Regions from separate parts of the Paenarthrobacter sp. NPDC089988 genome, predicted to be linked through region 4. Evidence: riboswitches for the same ligand, from Rfam matches in the RefSeq annotation. Region 4 holds a riboswitch; each other region holds the start of a gene.
What was found. Region 4 has a riboswitch for thiamine pyrophosphate ahead of thiO (glycine oxidase ThiO). Riboswitches for the same ligand answer to the same signal wherever they lie in the genome.

Region 1 (5,000 bases), on a different contig from region 4:
GGGCAAGTAGGCAAGTACGCCCAACCGCCGGTCGGTTGGATGTCGGTGCCGTGGAATAGGCTGATCCAATGCACAAGCAGCGCGTAGTTTTTGTCCACGGATTGGGCAGTTTCGGAGCTGCGGCGTGGCCGAAGCAACACGGCATGGCTTTGGATTACGACGCCCTGTTCGTCCGCCGACACGGGTTCCACCCCGTGGCGGAGCCCGTGGAATCGGATGTGCCGGCCGACGTCGCAATCCTGCTGGATTCGCTGGCCAGTTCCGGTGGTGGGCACGTAGTGGCACACGAGCAGGGCGCCATATCCGCCATGCTTGCTGCGGTGGAGCGCCCGGACCTGGTGCATTCCCTGGTCCTGGTTGAGCCGGCGTGTTTGTCCCTGACCGCGGAGTTGCCCGCCACGGCTTCACACCGGGCCCTCATGGAGCCGCTTTTCGACGTGCGGAACAAACTGAACGACGCTGACTACGAACGCGAATACTTCCGGCGCGCGTTTTCTGCCGAGGCCGGCGGGCAGGAAACGCCCGAGGCCAGGCGTTCCGCCCGGAGGCTGCGGCTGCAGGCACCCCCGTGGGAAGCGCAGCTGCACATCGTTCCGGGCGTGCCTACTTTGGTCCTCACCGGCGGTTGGGAACCACTCTATGAGGAGATCGCAGCCTATCTGCAGGAAACCGGTGCCCTCCACTGCGTGGCGGCTGGAGGGCACCGGCCCCAGGACTCGGTGGATGGCGACCGGATCATCCGGAGGTTCATCGCCGAGGCGGGGCGGGCCGGCTCAGTTCGCGCGTCCTGACCCTGCAGGCACCTGCAGCTCGGGCAAGTAGACCTTGCCTCCTGCCGCGAGGAACTCCTGGCTCTTTTCCCGCATACCGCTGTACATGTCAGCAATCGCAGCCTGGGCTTCGGCGGAACCGTACTCGTCCCGGATGTCCTGGCTGATGCGCATGGAGCAGAACTTGGGTCCGCACATGGAGCAGAAATGCGCCGTTTTGGCCGGTTCGGCCGGAAGCGTCTCGTCGTGGAACGATTCTGCGGTTACCGGGTCCAGGGACAGGGCGAACTGGTCCCGCCAACGGAATTCGAAGCGCGCCTTGGAAAGGGCGTCGTCCCGTTCGTTCGCACCTGGATGTCCCTTGGCGAGGTCTGCGGCATGGGCCGCGATCTTGTACGTGATCACGCCCGTCTTGACGTCGTCCTTGTTGGGCAGGCCCAGGTGTTCCTTGGGGGTCACGTAGCAAAGCATGGCCGTGCCGTAGCGGGCAATCTCCGTTGCGCCAATGGCCGAGGTAATGTGGTCGTAGCCCGGCGCGACGTCCGTCACGAGAGGTCCCAGGGTGTAGAAGGGGGCGCCCTTGCACAATTCCTGCTGCCGTTCCACGTTTTCCCGGACCAAGTGGAACGGGATGTGCCCCGGGCCTTCCACCATGACCTGGACGTCGTACTCCCACGCACGCTGGGTCAGCTCGGCCAAGGTATCCAACTCAGCGAACTGCGCGGCATCGTTGGCGTCAGCGGTGGCACCCGGACGGAGGCCGTCTCCCAAGGAGAAAGCGACATCGTACTTGGCGAAGATTTCGCACAGCTCGTCGAAGTGGGTGTAGAGGAAGTTCTCCCTGTGGTGGGCCAGGCACCAGCCCGCCATGATGGAGCCGCCACGCGAAACGATTCCCGTCACGCGGTTGGCCGTCAGGGGAACGTAGCGAAGGAGGACCCCCGCGTGGATGGTCATGTAGTCCACGCCCTGCTCGCACTGCTCAATCACCGTGTCACGGAAGATCTCCCAGGTGAGTTTGTTGGCTTCGCCGTTGACCTTCTCCAGGGCCTGGTAGATGGGGACCGTGCCGATGGGCACGGGGGAGTTGCGGATGATCCACTCGCGGGTGGTGTGGATGTCGTCTCCCGTGGACAGGTCCATGACAGTGTCGGCGCCCCACTGGGTGGCCCATTGCAGCTTGTCCACCTCTTCGGCAATGGAACTGGTCACGGCCGAGTTGCCGATGTTGGCGTTGATTTTCACCAGGAAGGCCTTGCCGATGATCATCGGCTCGGATTCAGGGTGGTTGATGTTGTTCGGGATGATGGCGCGCCCTGCTGCCACTTCGCTGCGGACCAACTCAACGTCGCAGTTTTCCCGCAGCGCCACAAAGCGCATTTCCGGGGTCACGATGCCCTGCTTGGCGTAGTGCATCTGTGTGACGGTCTTGCCTTCCATGGCGCGGAGGGGCACCGGCTGGGCGCCCTTCCATTCCGCAGACGCCGCGCCCCGGCGCACAGCCGACTTGCCGTCGTCGAGCAGGTTCCGTTCACGGCCGCTGTAGCTTTCGGTATCCCGGCGTTCCTCTATCCACGGCCGCCGGAAAGGACGCAGGCCCACCACCGGATCGCTGCCCGGCCCGGCGGTGCGGTAGACCTGCAGGGGAGCGTTGGCCTGGCCGTTCGGCGATGGTTCCAACGCGATTTCGGTCACGGGTACGCGGATGCCGTGGCGGGGATCTTCCAGCCAGGCCAGCGAATGGGACTTCAGCGACTGCGTGACCGTCTCTTCCGGGGAAACGGACTGGTTTTGGGCAGGGCTGTGCTGTGTTTCTGTGGTGCTCAAGGATTACTCACTTCCTTCGCCGGCATTACCCGGACAGGTTCAACGGTCGCAGACTGCCTCAGTCCGATCTCAGCCCCTGCAAGGGCCCCCGTGTGGTCGTAGACGAAGCTACCACAGCTCCCCAGGTGGTCCCAGTCACAAGCCATCGGCCAGGGTGTGGCTGGTGGGGGAGCACTAGGCTTCTGCCATGGCCAACATCATCGAATTCACCGGTCCCGTGCTGGTCGCGGCTGACGAAGAGCACTACGGCATGTGGTCTGTGGGCGGCCTGCTGACCTTTCAACGGCCGCAGAAGGCGCCGGACGTAGTGCTCGAAGGTTGGGTACTGCCGGGTTTTGTCGACGCCCACTGCCACATCGGCCTCGGTCCGGGCGGAAGCGTGAACGAGGAAACCACCTTGGCTCAGGCAGAAGCAGACCGGAACGCCGGTACGCTGCTGATCCGGGACGCCGGTTCTCCCAGCAATACCCGTTGGGTCCAGCAGCGCGCCGATCTTCCACGCTTGATCCGGGCAGGGCGGCACATCGCGCGGAGCCGCCGCTACCTTCGAGGCCTGGGCCACGAGGTGGAGCCCGACGAGCTGGTGGAAACGGTGCGCAAGGAAGCCCGCGACGGTGACGGCTGGGTGAAACTGGTGGGCGACTGGATAGACCGTGGCGTGGGAGACCTCGCCCCGTCGTTTCCGGCCGCCGTGGTCAAGGATGCCATTGCCGCTGCCCACGACGAAGGTGCCCGCGTGACCGCGCACTGCTTTGCCGAAGACACCGTGGACCAGATGCTCGACGCCGGAATCGACTGCATCGAGCACGCCACGGGTCTCTTGCCGCGGCATATATCCCGTTTGGTGGAGCAGCAGGTGCCGATCGTACCCACGCTGGTGAACATCGCTACTTTTCCGGACATCGCCGCACAAGCAATGCCCAAGTTCCCGGACTATGCGCAGCACATGACTGCCCTGTGGGAGCGGCGCCGCGAACGCGTCCTGGAGGCCTTCGAAGCAGGAGTCGCCATCTACGCGGGTACGGACGCCGGAAGCGTCATCAAACACGGCCGGATCGCGGACGAAATGCAGGAACTGCACGACGCCGGCCTGCCGCCTGCCGCTGTCCTCAACGCTGCCACTTGGGGCGCCCGTGCGTGGCTGGGAGCCGACGCCATCAGCGAAGGCGCGAGTGCCGACGTCGTGGTTTGCGGAGAAGACCCCCGGCGCAACGTGGCGACGGTCAGCGAACTCAACCACGTTGTTCTGCGGGGTGCGGTCATGCGCCAGGGAATAAATTGAAACTTCAAGTAATTTAACTAAGTAGAACGAGCCGAAAAGCGGCCACCTTCATTACCAGGAGCTTCACATGACCACCTCATCCACCCAGGACCTGCTGCCTGCCGAACTCACCATGGGCACGGTGATGCTCAAGGTCGGCGACATGAAAGTCATGGGCGACTACTACCAGCGCGCCCTGGGCCTCCAAGTGGTGGCCGAGCAGGACGGCGGCCTGTATTTGGGCCGCCAGGGCAAGCCGGTAGTGCATTTGGCTCCGGCCGCCGGGCTCCAGGTCCCCGGTCGCGGCGAGGCGGGCCTCTTTCACACAGCAATCCTCTTCGAAGACCAGCCGTCTTTGGCCGCCACGATCGCGACCGCCGCGCAGTATGAGCCGCGGGCGTTCGTTGGCAGCGCGGACCATTTGGTGAGCGAAGCCTTCTACTTCACCGACCCCGAGGGCAACGGCATTGAGCTCTACTACGACAAGCCGCGCGAGGTCTGGCAGTGGGACGGCAAGAACGTGGTGATGGACAACGTGGCGCTTCCGCCGCAGGCCTACCTCCAGCAGTACCTCAGTGAAGAGGCCGTGACCGGACAGGCCCGGGCCGGCGCGGGAATCGGGCATGTCCACCTGCAGGTGGGCGACGTGGCCACGGCGCAGAAGTTCTACGTGGATACCCTGGGCTTCGAGCGGACTGCCGGGTGGCATGGCCAGGCGCTGTTCGTTTCGGCGGGTGGGTACCACCACCACATGGCCATGAATGTGTGGAACAGCCGCGGCGCCGGACCGCGCCGCGACACCCTGGGCCTCGGTGAAGTGCTGATCGAAGTCCCTGGAGACGACGACGTGCGTGCCCTGGCCGACCGCCTCAAGGTCGCCGGGCTGCAGAGCCACCACACCGGGAAGGAACTGCGCTTCGAAGACCCCTGGCGGAACCAATTGCGCGTTGCCGTCCGCTAGGGGCGTGTCGCACCGGCCGGGTGCCGGCTGCACTAGGCTGGGCAGTGGCGGGGAAGGGGCCTGCGGGTCCGTTTCCGCGACTTGTCAGCACGACGGAATGAGAGTAGTTCCCATGGGCTTTGCCGAAATTTTTGTAGCCACCCACGACGAAGCACTTAAGCGGGCTGCGGCCCTTGAACGC
Region 2 (5,000 bases), on a different contig from region 4:
AGTACCCGGATCCGGTACTCCTGACGCCCGGTCGTGCCGGTGTCCTTCCCCGGACCATGGTGGGTTCGACGGCCGCACTGGTGGTCTTCGGTGTGGCGCTTACTGTGTTCGCCGGACCACTTTTCCAGCTGTCCGGTGGCTCAGCCGAGATCATGCTCGATCGTTCGGCCTACATCCACTCCGTCCTGGGTGACAATGCTCCGGTGCCGGCAGCGGTTCAGACAGGCGGTGCCAAGTGAGCCGCAAACCGATCTCCTTCCGCACCGAACTCCCACTGCTGATCTGGCTGGTGATTGTGTGGGGCGCCCTGTGGCGGGATTTCAGCCCTGGCAATCTGTTGTTCGGTGCGCTCATCGCCATCGTGGTGGCCAAGCTGTTCTACCTGCCGCCCGTTGAACTGAGTGGCCGTTTCAACATCCTCCACGCCATACCGTTCGCGTTGATGTTCCTTGGCAAAGTGGTGGCAGCGAGCTTCCTTGTCCTCTACCTGGCCGTGGTCAAGGGACCCAAGGTGCGCAGCGCCGTCGTGGCTGTTCCTTTGCGGAGCCATGCCGACCTCATGGTGACGGCCACAGGCCACGTCATATCCCTGATTCCGGGCTCGCTGGTAGTGGAAGTGGACCGCTCCACCTCCACGCTCTACCTGCACGCGCTCAATATCTACAGTGAGGAAGATGTGCAGAAGATCCGGCACGAAGTCCAAAACATAGAGGCCGGGTTGATCAGGATCATGGGCACCCGCGAGGAAGTGGAAGCCCTCCGGACTGAATCCGCCGGCATGGAAGGAGCAGCACTGTGAAAGAACTGGTCCTCGTAGTTACCGCGGTGATCCTCAGCCTCGCCGCGGCCGGGGCGATCATCCGGATCGCCGTCGGCCCATCGCTGCTTGACCGCGTGCTCGCTTCCGACGTTCTCCTGGCGATCCTTGGCGCTGCGCTGGCAGTGGATATGGCCGTGAACCGTCACCTGAACAACCTCATGCTCCTGGTTGCCCTGGCCGTGATCGGATTTATCGGGTCAGTGACCGTTGCCCGGTTCGTGGCTGAGCGGAGGGGGCAGGCCAATGACTCCTGATGCAAGCGGCGTGGACCTCGTGATCGATTCGGTCACGGCAGTGTTCCTGGTGGTCGGCGCCCTGATGTCACTGGGTGCCGCCATTGGTTTGTTGCGCTTCCCGGACCTCATGAGCCGCATGCACGCGGCCACCAAACCGCAGGTGTTGGGCTTGTTCCTCATGCTCGCCGCGATCGGCCTGCAGATGCGCACCTGGTGGGTGTGGCCCGTGCTGCTGGTGGCTTGGATCTTCCAGTTGCTCACGGCGCCCGTGGCGGCCCACATGGTGGGGCGTTCGGCCTACCGTACCAAGCATGGGCACCGCGAATTGCTCACCAAGGACGAACTGGAAGCCGTGGTGCAGCGGGCAGCCGAAGGGCGTTCGGAGGATTAGGGCAACGCGGGGTCACTTCAGGCCCATCCGGACGTCCACCATAGGCCGGAAGTGACCCCGCGTAGGTGTTAGACGATGTCCTGGGACTTGGCGAAGCGGGCGATTGCGCGCTGCGTACCCCGGCTGGCCAGGACCTGGATGAGGGTGCTGACAAACGCCGAGATGAGGGCGAACGTCAGCGCTGAGCGGAGGCTCGTTTCCATGTCATCGTTGCCTTTGGGCGGCTTGTTGCCCGTGGCTTTTTCCCATCCCTTGTTGACCAGCTTGGTACCAAGGAAACCCGCGCCGAGGCTCACGCCTGCGCCCAGAAGCTTGAGGAAGAAGTTCATGCCTTCAGCCTAACCTCACAACCCGGCGGATCCTGCTTAGCCCCGGCTCGCCCTCTCCTTGAGGAAGGCGGACAGGGAGCCGGGTGGTGCCAGTACGGGAACCACCTCATGATCCGCGATCCACATGGCATCAACGGAATCGAAACCGGAGATTTCCTTAAGCAGGTAATACGTGGGCGGCATGAGTTGCAGTTTGCCCTCGGCCTCCGCGGACAGGATTCCGTCAACGGGCATCCATAGTGACTGCCAGGCCTCGGTGGTTTGGTGTTGCGGTGCGGCGTCCGGGGCGGGCTTGGCCACGTAGAAGTAGGTATCGAACCGCTTGGGCATGTCCACGGGTGTGATCCAGTTGGCCCACGGCCGAAGGTCGGCCGGATCCAACGTGAGGCCGGCTTCTTCTTGGACTTCGCGGATGGCAGCGGCCAGAACGGTCCCGGAGCTCTTGCTTGCTTGGCTGACGGGCGCGGTGGAATCCGGACCTGCTTCGGCGATTGAGCTCAGCCGCCACTCCCTGGCATGCCGCTCCAGAAGTTTGGGCGGGTAATCCCAGCCCTGGGAATCCCCAGCGTCCACTCGGCCGCCGGGAAACACGACCATCCCCGCAGCGAAATCCATGGTGGATACGCGGTGCTGGACGAAGGCCTCCAGCCCAGCAGACGTATCGCGCAGCAGGATCACGCTGGCTGCGAGGCGGGCTTCGGCCACTGGCTTGGCTGCGTCAAGGTGGCTTGGACCGGGAGTATCCGTCATGCAGCCATTCTCTCAGGTCCGCGTTGTGGGGCCTGCTGTGCGCCCTAAGGGCGGGGAATGGGGCGCAGAGCGGGCCCCGCAACGGATTTATGACCAGCCACATGACCCCGCAAACCCCTTCAGGTGTAAACTGAACCACGCCCACAAGGGCAGATTGATAACGACAGGGGAGCGCCGCCGTCGAATCCTGCAGTGATGTGGGAGACGCGAGGGCGCTGAGAGTGCGGACAGCCGCAGACCCTCGAACCTGATCCGGTTAGTACCGGCGCAAGGGAGTCGAGCTTCTCAGAGTGTCCGGACCCGGGCGGCGTGAGCCGGCCGGGGTATCCGGGGAGCACTTTCCCCTCCTGTAACCTCAGGAGGCAAAGAAATGACCACGGCAAGCGTGAAGAAGACCAGTTATAACTGGCGCGTTGTAGACATTGTGGTGGCAGCGTTGATCGCCATCGCCGGCGGCGTGATTTTCTGGGCATGGTCCCAGGGCGCCGCAATCGTATCCATCCCCATGAACGCGGCCTACCCGCCCCTCACCGGCCTGATCGCCGGTGGCTGGATGATCCCCGCAGTGCTGGGCATGCTCATCATCCGCAAGCCCGGTGCCGCGCTGTTCTGCGAGGCTGTGGCCGCCACCGGCGAGCTCATCATGGGCTCCCAGTACGGCACCACGGTGCTCATCTCCGGTATCTTGCAGGGCCTCGGTGCGGAGCTGGTCTTCGCTGCGTTCCGCTACAAGAAGTTCAACCTGCCCACCTCGCTCCTGGCGGGCGCGGGCGCTGGACTCTTCTGCGGCCTGAATGATTCCTTCGTCCCGTGGGGCTGGAACATTGCCTACGAGGCCGTGGACAAGCTGGCCTACATCGCATTCTGTACCCTGTCCGGCGCGATCATTGCCGGTGCGTTGTCCTGGGTAGCTACCCGCGGACTCGCTTCCACTGGCGTGCTGAGCGCTTTCGCATCCCGCAAGGCTGCGTCGGAGCCAGTCTTCAACTGATGGCCGCCACAAACAGCGGCCAGCCTGCCGCCATCTCCGCCGAGGGATGGGGATGGCGGCACGCAGGGCGGCCCACCCCTGCCATCCACGGCCTGGACCTCCGGATCGAACCCGGGGAGCGCGTGCTCCTGCTGGGTCCCTCCGGAGCCGGCAAGTCGACGCTCCTGCACGCCCTGGCCGGGGTGTTGGGCGATGAGGAAGACGACTCGGACGAAACCGGCTCGCTGCTGATCGACGGCGCACTGCCGCGCGAACAGCGGGGCCGCGCCGGATTGATGCAGCAGGACCCGGAAACGCAGGTGGTCCTGTCCCGCGTGGGCGACGACGTAGCGTTTGGTGCCGAGAACCTTGCCGTTCCGAGGGCAGACATTTGGGCACGCGTCCATGAAGCGCTCGACGACGTCGGGTTGCGTAACGCCGCAGGCGGCGGCCTGGCCCTGGACCACCCGACGGCGGCACTCTCCGGAGGGCAGAAGCAGCGCCTTGCGCTGGCCGGGATTCTGGCGATGCGGCCGGGGCTGCTCCTGCTGGACGAGCCGACAGCCAACCTGGACCCGGCCGGTGTGCTGGAAGTACGCGATGCCGTTGGCCGATGCCTGGACAAGACCGGTGCAACCCTGGTGGTGGTGGAGCACCGGGTGTCCGTGTGGAAGGACCTGGTAAACCGGATCGTGGTCCTGCAGCCCGGTGGCGGGGTCCTCCTGGACGGGCATCCGGACCACGTGCTCTCCGAGGCCCGCACCATGCTCATTGATGCCGGCGTGTGGGTTCCCGGCTACGTCCCGCGGACCCGGGGCAGGAACGCCGACCCTGCGGGACAGGCACCGTTGCTTCTGGCCGCACAGGACCTTGCTGTGTCCCGGGAAAAACCCCGTCGCCGGGGGTTCAAGAGCATCCCACCCGTGCCTGTCCAAGCCGGCGTTACCGCGCAGGTCAGGGCCGGACAAGCATTGACCATCACGGGTCCCAACGGTGCGGGCAAGTCCACGTTCGCGCTCACCATGGCGGGCCTTCTGGCGCCGGTGCACGGCAAGGTGTCTGCCGCCGTCGAACTTTCCCAAGGCGCCGGGATCAATCCCTTCGCGTGGAAAGCAGACCAGCTGATCTCCCGCATCGGCACCGTTTTCCAGGAGCCGGAACACCAGTTCGTCACGGGCAAGGTCCTGGACGAGCTCATGTTCGGCCCCAGGCATTTGGGCCACGGCGAGGAACGCGTCGACGAGTTGCTTGAGCGGCTGCGGCTGACGCACTTGGTGGACGCGAACCCCTACACCCTTTCCGGCGGCGAGAAACGAAGGCTGTCTGTGGCCACTGTCCTGGCGGCGCATCCCCAAGTGCTGGTGCTCGACGAACCTACGTTTGGTCAGGACGCGAACACGTGGGCTGAGCTGGCCTCGTTCCTGTCGGAGTTGCTGGACCAAGGAACGGCCGTGGTCTCGGTGACCCACGACGAGGAGTTCAGCGCCGTCCTGGGCGGTACGGA
Region 3 (5,000 bases), on a different contig from region 4:
CCCCCGGCTCCTCGGCCCTTTTCCTGGAGCCCGTTTCCATCACGTCCATGATTTTCCAGGCGCCCGACCTCAGCACGGTGGTCCGTCCGGCAGCGGAGGAAAAAGGGGAAGAAACCGCCGAAGACGCCGAGGACAACGGTGACGGCGAGTTGGAGGAATCGGGAAGCCGTCGTCGACGCCGGAGCCGTGGACGCCGCGGTCGCCGCGCAACGGACCGTGAGGAGAACGGGTCCGAGGAGTCCGGCGAGGAATCCGACGATGACGAGTCGCCGGCCGCCGAACCCCTTGAAGACGGCGTCACCTCGCGTCGACGCCGCCGTCGCCGCCGTGGCGACCAGGATCTTGAACTGACCGGTGGTTCGGATGACGATCCGCCCAACACGGTGACCCGCGTCCGCGCACCGCGGCCCGTTTCGGAATCCACAAGTTCCAACCGCGTGGCCAGCGTCAAGGGTTCCACGCGGCTTGAGGCCAAGAAGCAGCGCCGACGCGAGTCCAGGGAGACGGGCCGTCGTCGCCAGGTCATTACCGAGGCCGAGTTCCTTGCCCGCCGCGAATCCGTGGACCGGCAGATGATCGTCCGTCAGCGCGATGACAGGATCCAGATCGGTGTCCTGGAGGACGGCGTGCTGGCCGAGCACTTTGTTTCCAAGACCCAGCAGGACTCGCTGATCGGCAACGTCTACCTCGGCAAGGTGCAGAACGTGCTGCCGTCCATGGAAGCTGCCTTCGTGGACATCGGACGCGGCCGCAACGCGGTGCTGTATGCCGGTGAAGTGAACTGGGACGCGGTCAACCTTGAAGGACAGCCGCGCCGGATCGAGAACGCGCTGAAGTCCGGCGACTCCGTCCTGGTCCAGGTCACCAAGGATCCCGTGGGCCACAAGGGTGCCCGCCTCACAAGCCAGATTTCCCTCCCGGGCCGTTACTTGGTGTACGTGCCCGGTGGGTCCATGACAGGCATCTCCCGCAAGCTGCCCGACGTCGAACGCAACCGCCTCAAGCGCATCCTCAAGGACCGCTTGCCCGAAAACGCCGGCGTCATTGTCCGCACCGCCGCTGAAGGTGCGTCGGAAGAAGAACTGACCCACGACATCAACCGGCTCCGCGCGCAGTGGGAAGGCATCGAAGGGCAGGCTTCCTCCACCAAGGTGCTGGCGCCGGAACTGCTCTACGGCGAACCGGACCTCACCATCAAGGTGGTCCGTGACGTCTTCAACGAGGACTTCTCCAAGCTGATCGTCTCCGGTGACGACGCCTGGGACACCATTGAGGCTTACGTCACCTATGTGGCGCCGGATCTGGTGGGCCGGCTCGAGAAGTGGACCAAGGACCAGGACATTTTCTCGGCTTGGCGCATCGATGAGCAGATCCACAAGGCCCTGGAACGCAAGGTCTTCCTGCCGTCCGGTGGATCCCTGGTGATCGACCGTACCGAGGCCATGACCGTGGTGGACGTCAACACCGGCAAGTTCACCGGCAGCGGTGGAAACCTTGAGGAGACGGTCACCAAGAACAACCTTGAAGCGGCCGAGGAAGTAGTCCGCCAGCTTCGCCTGCGCGATATCGGTGGCATCATCGTCATCGACTTCATCGATATGGTGCTCGAATCCAACCGGGACCTGGTGCTCCGCCGGCTGGTTGAATGCCTGGGCCGCGACCGTACCAAGCATCAGGTGGCCGAAGTGACATCGCTCGGCCTGGTGCAGATGACGCGCAAGCGCATGGGCACGGGCTTGCTTGAGGTCTTTGGCGAGCAGTGCGAGCACTGTGCCGGACGCGGTGTGGTGACCCACGACGAGCCCGTCGAGCACCGGCGTGCCAACGTTGTTGCCGCCGAGCAGCACCGGCCCCACACCGAAAGCCAGCAGCAGCCTTCCACCCGGACTGAGCGGAAGCGACGCCGCGGCAAAGGCGGCGGACAGCCGGTAGAGAGCTCGACGCCGGTCCATACTGCCGCTTCGTCCGCGCCTTCGACGCCGGCTCCCGAGCCGGTGGACCCGGCCCGCCAGGCCAAAGCCCAGGCCACCAGGGCTGCCCTGGCCACGATTGCCGCCGCAGCGCACGCTGCCCACCTGCACGATGACGAGGTTCACCGGGCCGAGGAGGAAGCACGTGCCGCAGCCGCCGCAACCGGGGCTGTTGCAGAGCACTCTGACGAGGTGCCGGATTCAGGTGCCGTCGAAGGCACCCCGCGTGCCACGCCGGTGCTCCGGTTCGGCGGTGAAGAGGTTGCCCTGCCCTTCGTGGAACACCACGAGGAGCCAGCTTCCGAGAAGCCTGCCATGACTTTGGACCTGTTGGCCGAGGCTTTCTCCCACCTGGGTGGGGGTCCTGTGGCTGTCGAAAGCCAGGCTGGGCTTGCCGCCCCTGCTGCTGCTCCGGCGGAAACCGTCCCGTCCCGGCAGGATGCTGCGGAGGAAAGCGATCCGTCCAGCCGTACCCGCGGCCGGCGTGGTCGCCGGAACCGCAGCGCCAGCCGAGCGCAGGGTGCCGCCAATGAGACCACGGTGGAGCACCACGAGGTATCCGCCGCCACCGGTGGGGGAGCGGCCCATGAAGCCAAAGCGCCGCAGGAGCAGGCCAAGAAGGAGTCCGCTGCTTCTGAGCCGATTATCCTCGGCGTGGGGGTTCCGGCCTCGGAACTCTAGGCATTGCCAACGTCATGTAACCGACCGAGGGTCCGGCAGTAGCTACTGCCGGACCCTCGGTCCGTTAGGCTTGGTCACTGACACGGGGTGCCAGGCGTTGGGCCGGGCTGAGATCCAGACCCGTTGAACCTGTCCGGTTAGCACCGGCGAAGGGATGTCCCTCATGACTTCATCGTTGAATTCAGCCGTCTACGCCGTGGCCCCCAGCCGCCGGCAATACCCGCGCGTCCTCAGCATCGCGGGCTCCGACCCCTCCGGCGGCGCAGGAATCCAGGCGGACTTGAAAAGCATTGCCGCCCACGGTGGCTACGGGATGGCCGTGGTCACGGCGCTCACGGCGCAAAACACCCTGGGTGTCACCGCAGTCCATGTTCCGCCCGTGGACTTCTTGCGGCAGCAGCTTGAGGCGATCAGCAGCGATGTAACCATCGACGCCGTCAAGATCGGGATGCTGGGCGACGCCGAAGTGATCGGCGAGGTGCGTCGCTGGCTCGAGAAGGTGCGTCCCGCCGTCGTGGTCCTTGACCCGGTCATGGTAGCTACCAGCGGTGACCGGCTACTCCGGGAATCCGCCGAAGCCGCACTGCGCGAACTTTTGCCGCTGGCCGACCTCATCACCCCCAACATTCCTGAACTCGCCATGCTGTTGGGGGAGCCAGAAGCCACGGACTGGTCCACCGCCCTCGAACAAGGCAAGCGGCTCGCTGCCGAATGCGGAAACACCGTGCTGGTGAAGGGCGGACACTTGGCAGGAGCCGAGTGCCCAGATGCGCTCGTCAACACCAGCGGGCTGCTGCGGCAGGACCTTGTCTCGGTGGCAGGGCCACGGGTGGAGACGAAGAACAGCCATGGAACGGGCTGCTCGTTGTCCTCGGCACTGGCCACGGTCCAGGCACGGACGGGAGACTGGGAAGCGTCGCTGCGGGAGGTCAAACCCTGGCTCCTGCAGGCCCTGGCCACCGCGGATGTGCTGGAGGTGGGTCACGGCAGCGGCCCCATCAACCACTTCCACCAAGCACAGCAGGCTGGAGGCCCAGGGGCTTTCGCCGCCCGCCTGTGGGAGGAGGCGGCACCGGAACTGGACGCCATCTACGGCCTCGACTTCATCCAGGGGTTGGAGTCGGGCAGCCTTCCAGAACCACAGTTCAACTACTACCTCGCGCAGGATGCCCTTTACCTCAACGGCTACTCGCGGGTGCTGGCACGGGCAGGTGCCCTCGCTCCCACCGAGGAAGAGCAGCTGTTCTGGGCCAGGTCCTCGCAGCTCTGCCTCGAAGTCGAATCCGAACTGCACCGGAATTGGCTGAGCACCAGGCAGGCCGCCACCCACACCGGTCCTGTCACCAAGGCCTACGTAGACCACCTGCTGGCGGCGTCGGCCTCGGGAAGCTACGGCGTGCTGCTGGCGGCGATCCTGCCCTGCTACTGGCTCTACGCCGAGGTGGGACACCAGCTCCACGCCAATTACGTCAAGGCAGGGTCCCCGTCGGAGCACGCGTATGCGGACTGGTTGAAGACCTACGCCGACGAAGACTTCGCCGAGGCCACCCGCAAGGCCATCGGCTTCACGGACGCGGCCGCGGTGGTCGCTTCCAGCCAGGACCGGGCTGCCATGGTGGAGGCTTTCGCCCATTCGTGCCGCTACGAGACTGCCTTCTTCGACGCCCCGCGGTTGTACGCCTAAAGGACCCCCGCGCGTCGAAGAGGTGAAATCCCGGCAAAGCGTCCCGGAGCCTGTAGGCTGTATGGGCACGGTGCCGGGAAAGTCCGTTCCTACTGGTGACTAGCGTCACGCGGTGGCTTCCGGACCCGGCCTCATTTGCAGCCGAGGGTCGAATTAGCGTAATCTTGATCTTCGGTGCTTACGCCAACACTTGGGTTATGCCCCCTGGAATTATTCACGGGATGACTCGCGGGCTTCGATCTGGAGTCCACGGCGTTGAGGCACAGCGTGAACCAGGCCTGATTCCGGTTCGAGTTCCGCACGCAAATTTAGTAAGAAACGTCGAGAGAAGTGAGTACCCAAGTGGTGTACGCGATTGTCCGCGCAGGCGGCCGCCAAGAAAAGGTTTCCGTTGGAGACTACGTAACGCTGAACCGCGTCCCCGGTGGAGCCGGCAGCACGCTTGAGCTGCCCGCCTTGCTCCTGGTTGACGGCGACAAGGTCACCTCCGCTGCTGCGGACCTGGCCAAGGTGAAGGTCACGGCCGAGATCCTGGAGGACCTCCGTGGTCCCAAGATCGTCATCCAGAAGTTCAAGAACAAGACCGGTTACAAGAAGCGCCAGGGTCACCGTCAGGAACTGACCAAGATCAAGATCACGAGCATCGCGTAACTTTCCTTACGCAG
Region 4 (5,000 bases):
TGGATTCCCTATGTGCTGCCCATCGTGCTGGGTACAGCTGCTGCGGCAGGCGCCGTGGTCTACCTGGGCCGTACGCGCACCTCGCGGGATACTACGGCCCTGACCAAGGCCCTGCGCCTCTAGGCAATTCCCGGACAAAACCGGGTGCTTAAACAGCTGTGGCCACCGCCCCAAAGGGTGGTGGCCACAGCTGTTTAAGTGTCAGAGGAACTCTGCGCGGCCCTCCATGGCCGATGACGCCAGGGCGTGCTCCCGGCGTGGAATCCGTCCGGCCTGACGGGCGAACCGGCCAGACAGCACGGCGTGTTTGAAAGCCTCGCCCATCAGGGCCGGGTTCTGGGCCCGGGTCACAGCGGTGGCCAGGAGGACAGCGTCACACCCCAGCTCCATGGCAAGCGCCGCGTCGGAGGCCGTGCCGATACCCGCGTCCAGGACCACCGGAACAGAAGCGCGGGAGACGATGACCTCGATATTGTGCGGATTGAGGATACCCAGGCCCGTTCCGATCGGCGCGCCGAGCGGCATGACGGCAGTGGCGCCAAGGTTCTCCAGGCGCAGGGCCAACACGGGATCGTCGTTGGTGTACGCGAACACCTTGAAGCCCCGGTTCACCAATTGTTCCGTGGCCTCCACGAGCTCCACCGCGTCAGGAAGAAGGGTGTGTTCGTCCGCGATGACCTCGAGCTTGACCCAGTCGGTCTCCAGCGCCTCTCGGGCCAGTTCAGCGGTCAGCACGGCGTCCTTGGCCGTGAAGCAGCCTGCGGTGTTGGGCAGCACGCGGATGCTGTTGTCCACCAGGAGTTGGAAGAGTGAACCGGCCTCTGCCGGAGAGTAGCGCCGCATGGCCACGGTGGTCAGTTCCGTCCCGGAGGCCAGGAGTGCGGCTCCGAGGCCTTCGAGGCTGGGGGCGCCTCCCGTTCCCATGATGAGGCGGGACGTCAGTTCAACACCGTCAATGACCAAGGGGTCAATCCGGGTTTCGATGCTTGTTGTGGTCATGGTTCAGCCTCCTTGGACTGCGGTAACGAGTTCCAGCTCATCGCCTTCGGCGAGGTCCGTTGCGGCCCACTGGCTGCGCGGCACTACTTCGGAGTTGCGTGCGACGGCGACACCCAGCTTGCCGCCGTCGGCCGCCTGTCCGCGGTGGTCCAGTGCGCGGCCGGTGACGGACGTGACAAGGGTGCTGACGGAGGCCCCGTCCACTACTGAGTGGTCTGCCCCGTTGAGTTTGATGTTCATGCTGATTCCTTGGTGAATGGTCCTGTGTGCGCGGAGGAGGTATTGATGGCGGGTGCACTTCCCGGCGGCCCAAAGCGGTCCGGCCTGAAGCGCACCCACCGGGGATCGGCGGAGCCCGTTATCAAGCCGCCCACGATGGCCGCGGCTGCGGGCGTCAGGAGAACTCCGTGCCGGAAGAAGCCCGTGGCGACAATGAGGCCCTGGACCTCTCCGCCGGTGCCGGCCACCCGTCCCAGCAACGGTGCATTGTCCGGAGTTCCCGGCCTGGCGCGGGCTGTCGCTTCGAGGAGTTCCAGTTCTGCGACGGCGGGCACCAGGACCTGGGCATCGCGCAGGAGTTGGTAGACGCCCCCGGCCGAGACGGCGTTGGAACTGGCAGACAATCCGTCTTCGCGTTGGGTGGCCCCGATTACCACGGTCCCGTCCTCCCTGGGAACGATGTAGACCGGCACACCCCGCACCATTCCGCGGATGGTGCAAGTGACAAGGGGCTGCAGGGACTCCGGGACGCGGAGCCTGAGGATGTCCCCGTAGACGGGCCTCAACGGGAGATGGAGTTGCTCCGGGAGGCTGTTGACGGTTGCAGCGTCCAGGCCATTGGCAAGGACTGTTTCCCTGGCCAGGACCCGCCCACCGCTGCTGGTTTCAACGCCGGCTACGCGTCCATCCTCCCAGAGCAGGCGGACGGCCGCTTCCCGAAGGTGGAAGCCATCGCCGGCCCCCTCGATCCAACTGGTATCGGTGGGACGGTGGGCAGCCAAACCTGCCAGGAGGCACGTTGCGAGCTTGCGGGGATCCACCTGGTGGTCGGCCGGAATGTGGAACGCGCAGGAAATTTGGGGACTCAACAATGGCTCGCGCGCACGGGCGTCCCGCAGCAGGAGTGGTTCCACCTGGAGGCCCTCGGCCACCTGGACAGCCCGGAGGTCCGCGAGCGCACGGCGGTCGGCGGCGTCGGCACCCACGGCGAGGGTCGCCGTCGTGCGGTATCCGGCGGCTTCCCTCGACCCGGCGAGGCCGTCCACGAAAGCAGGCCAGCGCCGCGACGATTCCAGCATGAGTTCCAGGAGGTCTTCCTCCTGGTAGTGGAGCTCGCTGACGGGCGCCAACATGCCGGCGGCGGCAAAGGTTGCTCCACTTGCCGGTGCCGGATCGATGAGGACCACTGAACGGCCCAGGCGTCGCGCCTCGTGCGCGATTCCGAGTCCAATGACGCCGCCCCCGATGACGGCGACATCTGCGTGAATGGCTTCTGCCATGGATTCCCTTCCCTACGCCGGTACTAGCCGGATCAGGTCAAGCGGTCGGCGCTGAAGCCCTCTCAGCCGGACGGTCATAAAGACGATCGTCGCGGCTCCCGCAGTACGTGCCCAGTTTAGAGGAACTACTCTGGTTTGCATGACCCAGCCTGATCTCCTTTCCCCTGCCCGCCTGTATTTGTGCACCGACGCCCGCCGGCGGCAGGACGATTTCGAAGACTTTGTGGACGCCGCGTTCGAGGGCGGAGTGGATATTATCCAGCTCCGCGACAAGACGCTCGAGGCTGCCGAAGAATTGGAACTGCTGGAGGTCCTGAACAAGGTTGCCAGCCGCCACGGACGCCTCTGGGCCGTCAACGACCGTGCCGATGTTGCCCGTATTTCCGGGGCTCCGGTGTTCCACATCGGCCAAAAGGACATCCCTTTAAGGGCGGCCCGTGAGCTGCTCCCGGAGGGGGAAACAATCGGCCTTTCCACCCACTCGCCTGGGCAGGTGGACGCGGCAGTGGCCGCTTCCCGGGGCACTGGTGGCCTGGACTACTTCTGCGTAGGCCCGCTCTGGGCGACGCCCACAAAACCGGGCCGCGCTGCTGTGGGGCTGGACTTGGTCACATATGCTGCGGAGGCCGTAAAGCAGGCCGGGGTGGACCTGCCCTGGTTCGCCATTGGTGGGGTGGACCTTGGAAACGTGGAACAAGTAGTTGCCGCCGGCGCCAGCCGCATCGTGGTGGTTCGCGCCATCACCGAGGCGGCGGACCCGACGGCGGCCGCGCGGGCACTGCTTGCGGCGCTCGACGCGGCCTAGGCCGTCAGCCCAAGCCCCGTCATGCGGCGCCGGTGCCGTTCGGCCAACTCGGCGGTGAGCTGATGGACTGCGGCCCGGGATCCGCGTCCATCGCGCAGCAGTGGTCCCAGATCCGGGTGTTCCAGGCCCACCCGCTGGGCCTGGGTGAGGGCCTCCCCCACAATCCTGCGGCCCCAGAGCGAAAGCCGCGAAGCCAGCCGGGGGTCATCCCGCAGTGCCCGGCGCAGCAGGATCCGCAGGGCCTCCGTAGCCTGGTCGGCCGAGCAGACCTGCTGGACGAAATGCTGGATCCCGGAATCGAGGAACCCGGCGACGGTTCGGTAAAAGTCGGCCGAGACGGTGTCTATGACATAAGCCTTCGTCACCGACTCGAACCAGTCTCCGGGTGGGGTCCGCTCGTGGAAGTGGTCGAAGGAACCCTGGAACGGAAGCATGGCGTCCTCTGGATCGTTCCCCATTTCGGTGAGCCGGCCACTGATCACGGCGTAGTTTCCGAAGGCGCCAACAGCGATCTTGGCCAGCATGGCCCGTTCGCGAAGCGTGGGTGCCATGCGGGAGTCGGAGGACAACCGGCCAAAGGCGGACAACTCCCCGTAGGCCATGGCACCCAGCAGCCCGGCGGCGAACTGTCCCGGGGAGTCGTTGCGGCCTGTGGAGGTGCCCATGTTCCAAGACTATCCGTCGAATTCGGGCTAGTCTGACTTTCGTGTCACATCATCGGATAGCGCCCAACGTCGACGATTCTTCCGACCAGCTCGCGGAGTCCTTGGCCGCGCTCAGGACCGAGCTGGAACTGCCCGCGGAGTACCCCGACGAAGCGCTGGCGGAGGCACGCGCGGCCGTTGAACACCATCAACTCCCCGCCCGGGACTTGCTCGACGTTCCCTTTGTCACCATTGATCCCGCCACCTCCACCGACTTGGACCAGGCCCTTTTCATCGACCGTGCAGGCGAGGGCTACAAAGTCCTTTACGCCATTGCGGATGTCCCCTCCTTTGTTGTTCCCGATGGAGCCTTGGACGCCGAAACCAGGCAGCGCGGCCAGACCTACTACGCTCCCGACGGCCGGATTCCCCTGCACCCGGAGGTGATCAGCGAGCATGCCGGCAGCCTGTTGGCAGGGCAGGATTGCGGGGCGTTCGTGTGGGACTTCGACCTCGATGCGAACGCGGACGTCGCATCCGTCTCCGTCGCGCGCGCCACGGTCCGGAGCCGCGCGAAACTGAGCTACAAGGGCGCCCAGGAGCAGATCGATTCCGGCTCGGCCCTTCCGGTGCTCCAACTGCTGAAGGAGGTCGGGCTGAAACGCGTGGAGCTGGAACGCAAGCGTGGTGGTGCCAGCCTCAACATGCCCGAGCAGGAGATCATCCAGGCAACAGGCGGCGGCGGGTACCGGATTGTGGCTGCCCCTTCGCTTCCCGTGGAGGATTGGAACGCCCAGATCTCCCTCATGACGGGCATGGCCGCGGCCCGCATGATGCTCGACGGCAAAGTGGGGATCCTGCGCACCATGCCCGCACCGGACGAGCGCTCCTTGCTGCATTTCAAGCGTCAAACGCAGGCCCTGGGCAAACCGTGGGACGGGGACATCACCTACGGGGAGTACCTGCGGACCCTCGATGCTTCCGATCCCAAGCAACTGGCCATCCTGCACTCGGCAGGCACGCTGTTCCGGGGCGCCGGGTACACACCTTTCG

Region 1: linked by a shared signal. The riboswitch ahead of thiC (phosphomethylpyrimidine synthase ThiC) and the one ahead of thiO (glycine oxidase ThiO) in region 4 are both predicted to bind thiamine pyrophosphate.
Region 2: linked by a shared signal. The riboswitch ahead of ACIPV6_RS12650 (ECF transporter S component) and the one ahead of thiO (glycine oxidase ThiO) in region 4 are both predicted to bind thiamine pyrophosphate.
Region 3: linked by a shared signal. The riboswitch ahead of thiD (bifunctional hydroxymethylpyrimidine kinase/phosphomethylpyrimidine kinase) and the one ahead of thiO (glycine oxidase ThiO) in region 4 are both predicted to bind thiamine pyrophosphate.

The regions. Positions count from the first base shown of each region.
Region 1 is NZ_JBIVGD010000001.1:176,076-181,075, forward strand. It holds gene ffh (signal recognition particle protein) at 1-10, shown strand, start outside; gene ACIPV6_RS00805 (alpha/beta fold hydrolase) at 69-791, shown strand; gene thiC (phosphomethylpyrimidine synthase ThiC) at 774-2,597, opposite strand; TPP riboswitch at 2,592-2,699, opposite strand; gene ACIPV6_RS00815 (amidohydrolase family protein) at 2,785-3,879, shown strand; gene ACIPV6_RS00820 (VOC family protein) at 3,947-4,819, shown strand; gene ACIPV6_RS00825 (hypothetical protein) at 4,932-5,000, shown strand, end outside.
Region 2 is NZ_JBIVGD010000009.1:138,444-143,443, reverse strand. It holds gene ACIPV6_RS12680 (Na+/H+ antiporter subunit D) at 1-239, shown strand, start outside; gene ACIPV6_RS12675 (Na+/H+ antiporter subunit E) at 236-799, shown strand; gene ACIPV6_RS12670 (monovalent cation/H+ antiporter complex subunit F) at 796-1,074, shown strand; gene mnhG (monovalent cation/H(+) antiporter subunit G) at 1,064-1,447, shown strand; gene ACIPV6_RS12660 (DUF4235 domain-containing protein) at 1,516-1,776, opposite strand; gene ACIPV6_RS12655 (NUDIX hydrolase) at 1,813-2,526, opposite strand; TPP riboswitch at 2,682-2,818, shown strand; gene ACIPV6_RS12650 (ECF transporter S component) at 2,897-3,517, shown strand; gene ACIPV6_RS12645 (ABC transporter ATP-binding protein) at 3,517-5,000, shown strand, end outside.
Region 3 is NZ_JBIVGD010000001.1:260,314-265,313, forward strand. It holds gene ACIPV6_RS01245 (Rne/Rng family ribonuclease) at 1-2,651, shown strand, start outside; TPP riboswitch at 2,725-2,823, shown strand; gene thiD (bifunctional hydroxymethylpyrimidine kinase/phosphomethylpyrimidine kinase) at 2,815-4,335, shown strand; gene rplU (50S ribosomal protein L21) at 4,678-4,986, shown strand.
Region 4 is NZ_JBIVGD010000002.1:270,852-275,851, reverse strand. It holds gene ACIPV6_RS04610 (hypothetical protein) at 1-123, shown strand, start outside; gene ACIPV6_RS04605 (thiazole synthase) at 202-999, opposite strand; gene thiS (sulfur carrier protein ThiS) at 1,003-1,239, opposite strand; gene thiO (glycine oxidase ThiO) at 1,236-2,498, opposite strand; TPP riboswitch at 2,491-2,610, opposite strand; gene thiE (thiamine phosphate synthase) at 2,638-3,303, shown strand; gene ACIPV6_RS04585 (ferritin-like fold-containing protein) at 3,300-3,968, opposite strand; gene ACIPV6_RS04580 (RNB domain-containing ribonuclease) at 4,010-5,000, shown strand, end outside.